DNA from 3 places in the Mesorhizobium sp. M1217 genome. Region 2 is predicted to be linked to each of the others. Evidence: riboswitches for the same ligand, from Rfam matches in the RefSeq annotation. Region 2 holds a riboswitch; each other region holds the start of a gene.
What was found. A riboswitch is a leader RNA that binds a small molecule or an ion and turns the genes downstream of it on or off. The one in region 2 is predicted to bind cobalamin.
Positions count from the first base shown of each region.

Region 1: linked by a shared signal. The riboswitch ahead of metE (5-methyltetrahydropteroyltriglutamate--homocysteine S-methyltransferase) and the one ahead of NKH37_RS25795 (CbtB domain-containing protein) in region 2 are both predicted to bind cobalamin.
Region 3: linked by a shared signal. The riboswitch ahead of NKH37_RS26980 (ABC transporter ATP-binding protein) and the one ahead of NKH37_RS25795 (CbtB domain-containing protein) in region 2 are both predicted to bind cobalamin.

Region 1 is NZ_JAMYMA010000033.1:22,180-25,445, reverse strand. It holds gene metE (5-methyltetrahydropteroyltriglutamate--homocysteine S-methyltransferase) at 1-1,737, opposite strand, end outside; cobalamin riboswitch at 1,832-2,032, opposite strand; gene NKH37_RS32615 (hypothetical protein) at 2,087-2,533, opposite strand; gene NKH37_RS32610 (helix-turn-helix transcriptional regulator) at 3,153-3,266, opposite strand, start outside.
Region 2 is NZ_JAMYMA010000017.1:143,043-146,308, forward strand. It holds gene NKH37_RS25790 (aromatic ring-hydroxylating oxygenase subunit alpha) at 1-1,069, opposite strand, end outside; cobalamin riboswitch at 1,210-1,405, shown strand; gene NKH37_RS25795 (CbtB domain-containing protein) at 1,442-1,621, shown strand; gene NKH37_RS25800 (CbtA family protein) at 1,637-2,419, shown strand; gene cobU (bifunctional adenosylcobinamide kinase/adenosylcobinamide-phosphate guanylyltransferase) at 2,412-2,933, shown strand; gene cobO (cob(I)yrinic acid a,c-diamide adenosyltransferase) at 2,935-3,266, shown strand, end outside.
Region 3 is NZ_JAMYMA010000019.1:88,009-91,274, reverse strand. It holds gene NKH37_RS26985 (ABC transporter substrate-binding protein) at 1-680, opposite strand, end outside; gene NKH37_RS26980 (ABC transporter ATP-binding protein) at 677-1,495, opposite strand; cobalamin riboswitch at 1,588-1,791, opposite strand; gene NKH37_RS26975 (GyrI-like domain-containing protein) at 2,086-2,919, shown strand; gene NKH37_RS26970 (bifunctional helix-turn-helix transcriptional regulator/GNAT family N-acetyltransferase) at 2,957-3,266, opposite strand, start outside.

The sequences.
Region 1 (3,266 bases), on a different contig from region 2:
GAGCATTCCCTTCACAGGGTTTTCCGTAAGCGACTGGGCGAACTGCCACCAGCGCAGCGTCATCGGATTGGGCCTCGATACGTCGCCGAAGATGATGGGGGGGCGCACGTAACGCGACCCATAGCTCTGCACCCAGGCATGCTGGGTGAAGGCGAAGCCGGACAGCTGCTCGCCGAAATGCTGTACCATGTCGTTTCGTTCGAACTCACCGTGCACCAGCACGTCCAGCCCGATCTCTTCCTGCCAGCGAATTGCAGCCTCGATCTCCTTCTTCAGGAAGGTCTCGTAGTCGACATAGCTCAGCTGGTCCTTCGCATGAGCGGCCCGCGCCCTGCGTACCTGCGGCGTCTGCGGGAAGGACCCGATGGTCGTCGTCGGGAACGGCGGCAGCCCGAGCGTGCCGGCCTGGACTCTGGAGCGCTCGGCAAAAGCGCTCTCTCGTCGCTTCATGCTGTCGTCAATGCTGGCGATCCGCCCCTCAACCAGCGGGTCATGGATCTTCGTGGATGTCACGCGAGTGGCGGCAGCCTCGGCAGACGCTTTCAACGCGCCTGCCACCGCATCCCTGCCTTGGGACAGGGCCCGGGCAAGCAACACCAACTCGTCGGTCTTCTGGGCCGCGAAGGCGAGCCACGACCTGATGTCCGCGTCGAGTTCCGTCTCCATGCGGAGGTCGATCGGCACATGCAGCATCGAGCAAGAAGGCGCGATCTCGACGCGGTCCAAGGGCCAGCCGGCGACGATCGGTTTGATGCGGTCGAGAATGGCGGGCAGGTTCGCACGCCAGATGTTGCGGCCATCGATCAAGCCAAGCGAGAGCACCAGATCCTTCGGTGCGAGCCGACCCACCGTTTCCAGCTGCTCGGGAGCGCGCACGAGATCAATATGCAGCCCGGCCAGGGGCAGAGAAACCGCGGTTTCGAGATTGTCTCGCAGCGGCCCGAAATAGGTAGCCAGCATGATCTTCAGCTCGGGCGCGGCTTTCGACAGCTGGCCATAGGCGAATTCGAACGCAGCTCGTTCGTTCGGGTTCAGATCGAGGACAAGCGCTGGCTCATCGATCTGCACCCAGTCGGCTCCAGACAGCTTCAGCCTCTGCAGGAGTTGCTCGTAGACGGGCAGCAGCCGCGGCAGGAGCGCGATGGGATCGAAGCCTTCGGCAGGCGATTTCGCCAGCTTGAGGAAGGTGATCGGTCCAAGGATGACTGGGCGTGTGTGAACGCCGAGAGCTTTAGCCTCGATGAAGTAATCGACCGGTTTCGTCGACGAGAGGGCGAACGTCTGATCATCGTTGAGTTCCGGCACAATGTAGTGATAGTTGGTGTCAAACCACTTGGTCATTTCCATCGCGGTTACATCAGACCGATGAGCCGCCTGCTGGTGACCAGCGTGTCGACAATCCTCCGTCTGACCCTGGTTGCCCCGCGCCATTGCGAAGTAGATGTCAAGTGGAACCTCGCCGCTATTCCAGCCGTAACGGGATGGAACGGCGCCGACCATGGCTGCGGTGTCGAGCACATGGTCGTAGAGCGAGAAGTCGTTCGACGGGATTTTCGACACGCCGCGATCGTGCTGCTCCTCCCAGCTAGCGGCACGGAGCGCCTTCGCGGTCGTGAGAAGGTCGGCAGCGGACGATTTTCCGGACCAGTAGCTTTCAAGCGCGAATTTCAGTTCTCGCCGACGACCGAAGCGCGGCACGCCGAGCGTTGCTACAGGAATTTGCTGAGAGACAGTCATGCATACCCCGATGGTTGGGGCGTCGGTGACAAGGAAGGCGCTAGCAGGCCGGCACGAACGCCAGGCTGCAGCGGCCATCGAGACACCCCGCCCGTGGACGTAATTCGCCGTGGCAGGTCTCCTGGCTCGCGGGGTCATAGCCTCTACCCGTCTTCCCAAGGCTATTCGCCTCAGTGACATGAGTGGGGTTGGCTCGCCGCTAACAGTTGCGGGGGCAGCGCCGGCATCGCACCGGCTTCCCTCTTAGCTCCGCTGCGGCAGCGCCGTACGGAGAACCACGACACGGAAGACAATTACCGCAGTTCGCTTCTTTGTCAACGCCGCATAAAGAAATGTTTATGTCGTTATGTTAAATTTCCGTTGGCATGTTGCCAAAGGTCGCCTTGAAAGCGAAACTATGGAAGCCTTGAGCGGCCGGTAAATCAAAGCAATAACGCACAGCGGTCCAGGAGGATAGGAGTTCGTCGGCTGCCGGCGGCAAACTACCGGCAAGCGCCGTGGTGCTGCTTCCCGCATCATGCGAACGCCACCTCGGTGTCGAACTTCGGCTCCGAGCTTCCGACCGCTTCGTTGGTGATCTGCTCGCGACCACATCCGGCTCAATGGCGAGGCTGTTGCCCATGTGGAAACTGTTGGCCGTGATGCCCTCGGTGATACGACAGAACGATTTCGAGGGGAGCACCCCGAGGCCCGGCGCAGCGGCCTGTTGCGAAGTGATCGAGGCCAATGTCTCGAACTGCTTGTTCGCAGCCCACCGGCTCAAGGTAACCCGGCTCAAACCACCGGGCCAGCTCAAGTCCTGTCCAAATGAGGCCTGAGCGGCAAATCGTCGTGCACGCGCACGGTTTGGCGTTCGATCTTGTGATGGGTCTTGGGCGGACAATCGCCACGGTGCAGCGCGCAGAAGCGGTTCCCCAATTGGAAGCCGAGGGCGGTGAGGGCAAGCCAGCGCCACCGCGGAGGGGGACTTGGACCTGTTTGCCCTGCTGGACCACAAGTTCGCGACACAGGGCCTCAAGGAGAAGACCAAGAGTGATTATGCGCGGGACCTCGCCAAATCATCAAAAGCAGCGGGCAGTCAAAGTTCGGCGCCGATTGACATGGAGATAGCCATCGCGGCGACCCCCAGGCGGACCGCAAGCCGGAATACAACCGGGTGCAGGCGGCCAAGCTCGTCCACAAGATGGCGTCGGGCACATACCGACGATGGGGAGAGCGGACCGTGGAGTGCAGGAACTTCACGCCTATCCACGCTCCCGTGGACGTGTCCTGCGGCACATCGGCAGCGATATTGAGGAGGCAGTTGAGCTTCTGGTCGAGCACTCTTACCTGCCACTACCTACGCTTCACTTCATCTCGCACTGAAAACGCAGCACGCAAGGTCGAGATGTAACATGTGGCCTTCGTGGATGATTCTAAGCTTCCTCGGGCGCGGTCAATCTGTGATAACGGTCGCTTGGAACCTCCATCACCGCGACGCGATCAAGGTTGGCGTATCGCGCTCGGTAGTAACCTTCTTCCTCCACTTC
Region 2 (3,266 bases):
CCTTCTGGTTGACCTCGCAGATATCAGCATCTTCCTCCAGCACCTGGGTGCCGAAGGCGACGATGTTGTCGATATCCGCTGCCGGATCGGCGAGCGCTTCGGGCGAAAAAAGCCATTCGGCGGTGAGTTCGGTCTGCTCCGGCCCAAGCGGCACCAGCCGCACGGTCCTGACATAGTCGACATGGCCGACGACGAACATCGACGGCAAGTTGGTGGCATAGGTCTGCCCGGCAGCACGCTCGGCCGGCGTCAGGCTCGAAAAGACCGAGCCGTGGACGCGCCCGTCGCGCGACCAGGTTTCGGCCCCGGCCCGCAAGCCGCCGGCAAATTCCGGCGCGTCATTGTCGGCGTGGCGCGCCCATTCGGGGTCGTCGTGCCGGCCCATCAGGCCGCGGCCATAGATCGGCACCAGCCGCGACAGGTCCTTGTGGACGCCAGGGCAGTGCAGGCACTCGTTGAAGTTCTCCCAAAATATCTTCCAGTTGCAGTTCATAACCTTGCGCAGCACATGGCCGCTCAGCAGCGTTTCCAGCGGCCAGTTGGCGAGGTTGCCGGATGCCGGATCGAAGGATGTTTCAGCCGAACCGGCAGCGTCTTCCGCGAGGTTGACGAAAACGAAACCGCTCCACACCGACAGTGCTACGCGGTAGAGCGGATGATCGGCCTTGTCGAAACCGTCCGGCAGCGATTTCGATGGCACGCGCACCAGATCGCCGCGCAGCGAATAGGACCAGGCGTGGTAGGGGCAGGTGATGAGCCGCGCCTTCAGCCGTCCTTCGCTCTGCTGGCAAAGCTGCGAGCCGCGATGCCGGCAGGTGTTGTGAAAGGCGCGCAATTCGCCGGTCTCGTCGCGCAGCACGACGACCTCCTGCGTGCCTATGCGAAACGTCCTGAAAGCCAGCGGATGGGCAAGGTCGGCCTCGCGGCAGACCAGCAGCCAATTGCGATACCAGATGGCCTCGAGATCGCGCTGATAGCCTGCGATGTCCCAATAGGCCGATGACGGCAGCGTCGGCTCGGCCCGCGTCAGGCCGTTATAGGGACCGCGCTCATTCGGGCTGGGTTGCATGCCGGCTTCCTCCCCATCCGCCAGCCGACACCCGGCTGTGAGAATTGTCAATTGCGGCGCCGGCCGGCGAGCTTGGCGAGGCGGCGCATTCGCCACACGATCCGGCGGAATTTGGTTTGCCGGGCGCGGCGATTCTGCCTATAGTCGCTGATGTCGTCGGTTCCGTTTGGAACCAAGAGGGAATGCGGTGCGGGCGAAATTCTTGCCCAATGCCGTGGCTGCCCCCGCAACTGTGTGCGGTAGTCCTCTCCATATGCCACTGAAGATTTTCTTCGGGAAGGTGGGGAAGGGCGCTGATCCGCGAGCCAGGAGACCTGCCGGCGACAGGAAACTGACTTCTATGCCCTCGGGTGGAGGGCGAAAGGACAAGACATGAATACCGCTTCCGTCTCGCTCGGCGCTTCCGTCTCCTCGCAGTCGCGTTTCATGCAGCTGGCGCTTGCTGCATTCCTCGGCATTTTCGTCATGGGCTTTGTCGGCTTCTCGCACATCGATGCGGTCCACAATGCCGCCCACGACTATCGCCACTCGATGGGCTTTCCCTGCCACTGACAAGGGGCTGACATCATGACACTGTTTCGCAACGTCGTGTTCATCGCGGCGATCGCAGGGCTCGTGGCCGGCGTCGTTCTCGCCTGCATGCAGGCCTATGCCACGGTGCCGCTGATCCTGAAGGCGGAAGTCTACGAACAGGCCGGCGGCGGCCATGACCATGCCGCGGCACCTGCGGCACCGGTCGAAAACGCCGGGGGCACGATGGCTATAAGCAGCGCCGCGCCGGCACCGGCTGAAGCAATGGCTCCGGCGGAGGACGAAGGCTGGGCGCCGGCCGACGGTTTCGAACGTTTTGCCTTCAGCGTCGTTGCCAATATCGTCACCGGCATCGGCTTCGCGTTGGTCCTGGTTGCGGTTTCGGAGTTCGCCGGCGGCATCGGCAATTGGCGCCAGGGCCTGTTCTGGGGGCTTGCCGGCTTTGCCGTGTTCACGCTGGCGCCGGGCCTCGGCCTGCCGCCGGAATTGCCGGCAATGCCGGCGGCCGACCTTGTCCAACGCCAGATCTGGTGGTGGGCAACGGTGGTGGCGACCGCCGCCGGTCTCGGCCTGCTCGCCTTCCGCAGATCGCTGCCGCTGGCGGTCCTTGCGGTGGCGTTGATGGTGGCGCCGCATATTGTCGGCGCGCCGCAGCCCGACAGCTTCGAGACGACAATCCCGGAAGGCCTGCATCATCAGTTCGTGGTGGCGGTGACGCTGACCAATCTGGTGTTCTGGCTGGTGCTCGGCGCGGTCGTCGGCGTGGTGCGCGGCCGCTTCACCGGCACGGCGACCAGCCTGCGCGACAGCTTTGCCTGACCGCGCTGCCGGGGCGCTGACCCTGATCATCGGCGGTGCGCGCTCCGGCAAGAGCGTGCATGCCGAGAGGCTGGTGAGTGCCTGTCCGGCGCCATGGAGCTATATCGCGACGGCGCAAGCCTATGACGAGGAGATGCGCGAACGGATCGCGCTGCACCGCTCGCGCCGCAGCGCCGGCTGGACGACCATCGAGGCGCCGCTCGACCTTGCCGGCGCGATCGAGGCACTGCCTGACGGCCAGCCGGTGCTGATCGATTGCCTGACGCTGTGGCTGACCAACCATATGCTGGCCGAACATGATGTCGAGGCCGAATGCCGAAGGCTGGCAGATGTGCTGTCGCGGCCGCGTGGACGCTGGTTCGTGGTGTCCAACGAGGTCGGCCAGGGCATCGTGCCGGAGAATGCGCTGGCAAGACGGTTTCGCGACGCGGCCGGCCGGTTGAACCAGGACGTTGCCGCCGTCGCTGACACCGTGCTTTTGATGGTGGCGGGGCTGCCGCTCAGGGTGAAATGACATGGCTGATACTATCGACCCCAAGGACGAGGAGCGCCACCGCGCCAAGATGGCCAAGCGCAAGGCGGTGCAGGACGCCGAGGTTGCAGCCAAGACGGTCGAGAAAGGGCTGTTGATCGTCAACACCGGTCCGGGCAAGGGCAAGACCACGGCCGCCTTCGGGCTGGCGCTCAGAATGCTCGGCTACGGCAAGCGCGTCGGCGTCGTCCAGTTCATCAAAGGCAAATGGCACACCGGCGAGAAGGATGCTTTTGCCTGCTTCGGCGACCGCGTCGTCTGGCACGCCATGGGCGAGGGCTTTACCTGGGAGACGCAGGACCTGAAACGCGACAT
Region 3 (3,266 bases), on a different contig from region 2:
ATGATGTTGTCGCCGCCGGCTGCGGCGATCATGGCGCTGGGGATCGCGAACTTGCCTGATGTGAAGGGTTTGTCTTCGCCGGAGTCGTAAAGAAACACACGCGTTCCCGTGCGGTCGCCGATCTTTGCCGTGATATCGGCGAGCTGCGCCTTCCAGTTCGAAACAAGCTTTCCCGCCTCCGCCTCCTTGCCAAAAATCTTGCCCAGCTTTTCGACATCACCATAGAGCAGGTCCATCGAGGCTGCGGGGCGGTTCTGGTCGAGATGGACGCAACTTTCCGTCAGCACCAGCGTCTTGATACCGTGCGGGGCCAGCGTATCGGGCGTCACCTCGCCGCCAGGCTTCATGCCGTAATACCAGCCGGCGAAGAAGAAATCGGGCTCGACGGCGACGAGGTTTTCGAGGGTCGGGTATTTCGGCGCGAGTTCCGGGATCGCGCCCTGCTCGGCCTTGAATTCCGGACCGACCTTATACCATCCGGTGATGCCGGTCAGGCCGACGATCGATGGTTGCAGCCCCAGCGCGAAGGCCATCTCCGCCATGTTCAAATCTTGGATGACGGCGCGCTTCGGCGCGGCGTCGAACGTCAGCGGCGTGCCGCAGCTATCAACGGTTACCGGGAAAGCGAAGGCGGTCTGGGCAAGTAGGAGGGAGGCAAAAGACAGTACGAGGCGTTTCACGGATGTTGCTCCTTGGTCAAATCGGGATGTGAAGAGGCGCGGTTCGGAACGTCGAAGACCGTGAGTTCGCGGTCTTCGGTGGGATGGCGCAGCCAAAGCACGTCAACGCCGAAAATCTCGCGGATCAACTTCTTGGTCAGCGCCTCGCGCGGACTGGCAAGTGCCTGCAGGCGGGCCTCGTTCATCACCGCGACCCTGGTGGCAAATGGCGTGACAAGCGACAGATCATGAAGCACCGCCACGACGGTCATGCCAAACTGCGATACGAGTTCGAGAAGGTCGCTGCGGGCGCGCGGATCGAGATGATTGGTCGGTTCATCGAGGAACAGGATTTTGGGCTCCTGGGCGATGGCGCGCGCCAACTGGGCGCGTTGCCGCTCGCCACCGGATAGCGAGCCGATCGTGCGGCCGAGCAGCGGCAGCAGGCCGGTTCTGCGAAGTGCTTCAATGACGATGTCGCGTTGCTCGCTCCTCCGTCGCAAGCCGGCATGCGGGACGCGCCCAAGCTCGACGTAGTCGATCACGGCAAGCCGCGGATCAGGCTGGTCGGTCTGGCCAACGACCGCCATGTGCAGTGCCCGCTCGGCGGCCGAAAACCTCTCCAGCCGGCGTCCGGAAAATCTCACATCTCCCGCGCTTGGCCGCAGCGTACCGCATAGCATGCGCAGCAGCGTCGTCTTGCCGGCGCCGTTGGGGCCGATGATGGCGAGGCGGTCGCCCGGCGCTATCGAAAGGCTCACCGCGCTGACCAGGCACCGGCCATTCGTCGTCGCGCTCAGTTCACACGCTTCAAGAAGAGGCTGGGAGGCGTCCAACTTGCCGTCACTTTCTCAATGGCGACGGAAGGAAGCTGGACGGACCGGCCGACAAGACCGATGTCCACGTCTCCTCCCGGCACACCCCGTCCGGTCAACTCATGCTGATGGCAGGTCTCCTGGCTCGCGGGTCTTTGCGCCATCCTGCCTTCCCAGCCTTGCCGGCCAGTGGCACTTCGGATTTTGCTAACCGCTTACAGTTGCGGGGGCAGCCACGGCCTCGATCCGAAGATCTCACCGTGTTCCCTTTTCACCCCTTGCCTTTCGACTCGGGGACCATCAGTCAGCCACCCTAGTTTTCCGCCAATCACAGCGCAATAAGTCTTGTCAGAAGGAGCCATATAGACCTCGTGATGTAATAACGTTACATTTAAAAGGACGTTTGCCCGCTTCCTGTCAAGCCTTTTCGCGCGACGCCTGCGACTTGCCGACGACCGTCGCTCTCGATTTGCGCAGTGCGCAATTTCGATCAAACTGCCTCCGCCAGGAAGCGGCACCATAATCTTGCCAATATAAGACATGGCCAATGTAAAGACTGGGCCATGTAAAGACTGGGCCAATGCGGAGACTGGGCCAATGCGAGGTGCCAAATGAATCCGATCGAGAAAGCCTTGTGGTTCGTCGAAAGCCATCTGCCCGAAGCAGTCTCGCTGGACGATGTCGCCAAGATCAGCGGGGTGTCGCGCTTTCATGTGACGCGGGCTTTCGGCGCGGCTACCGGCCGTTCGGTGATGAGCTACGTCCGTTCTCGCCGACTGACCGAAGCGGCGCGCAAGCTTGGCGCCGGCGCACCCGACATCCTCTCGGTCGCGCTCGACGCCGGCTATGCCTCGCATGAGGCCTTCACCCGCGCCTTCCGCGACCAGTTCGGCACCACGCCGGAACTGGTGCGCGCACAAGGCTCGCTCGACAACCTCGATCTTGTGGAGCCGATCCTGATGGACCAGTCCTTTCTCGCCACTCTCGAACCGCCGCGTTTTGAGACCAGCCGGCCGTTTCTCATCGCCGGTCTCGGCGAGCGCTACAGCTGCGAAACCAGCGCCGGCACCCCGATGCAGTGGCAGCGGTTCGGCCCCTATATTGGCAACATTCCTGGCGAGATCGGCGACGTCGCCTATGGCGTCTGCGTCAACGGCGACGACGCCGGCAATTTCGACTACATCGCTGGCGTCGAAGTGTCCGATTTTTCGGACCTGCCGAGGGAGTTTTGGCGTGTGCGCGTGCCGGCGCAGAAATACGCCGTGTTCGCCCATCGTGACCATATCTCGACCATCCGCCGCACGGTCAACACGATCTGGAACAAATGGCTGCCAGCCTCTGGGCACGAGATCGCCGATGCGCCGGAATTCGAGCGCTACGGCCCCGAATTTGATCCGCGCAGCGGCAATGGCGGGCTGGAAATCTGGATACCGGTCAAAGGGTGAGGCACGGCAGGCCGGCGCCGAAGCGCCGGAAGCGCTGCTACAACTCCAAATTCCAGTTCTGGCCGACCAGATCCTTGCCGAAGGAATGGTGGCGCTCCTCGTCGGTCAATTTAAAGCCCGCAGCCTCATAGATGTGGCGGGCGGCGGCGAGCACGTCGTTGGTCCACAGCGTCAGTGTCCTGTAACCCGTGGCGCGGCAAAAGCCGATACATTCCTCGACCAGCCGCTTGCCGATGCCGAGACCTCGCGCCGAGGGCTCGACGTAGAGCAGGCGCAATTTCGCCACCGCGTCCGACTGGCGCACGACGAAGACGGAGCCGACGACCTCGCCTTCCCGCTCGGCGATC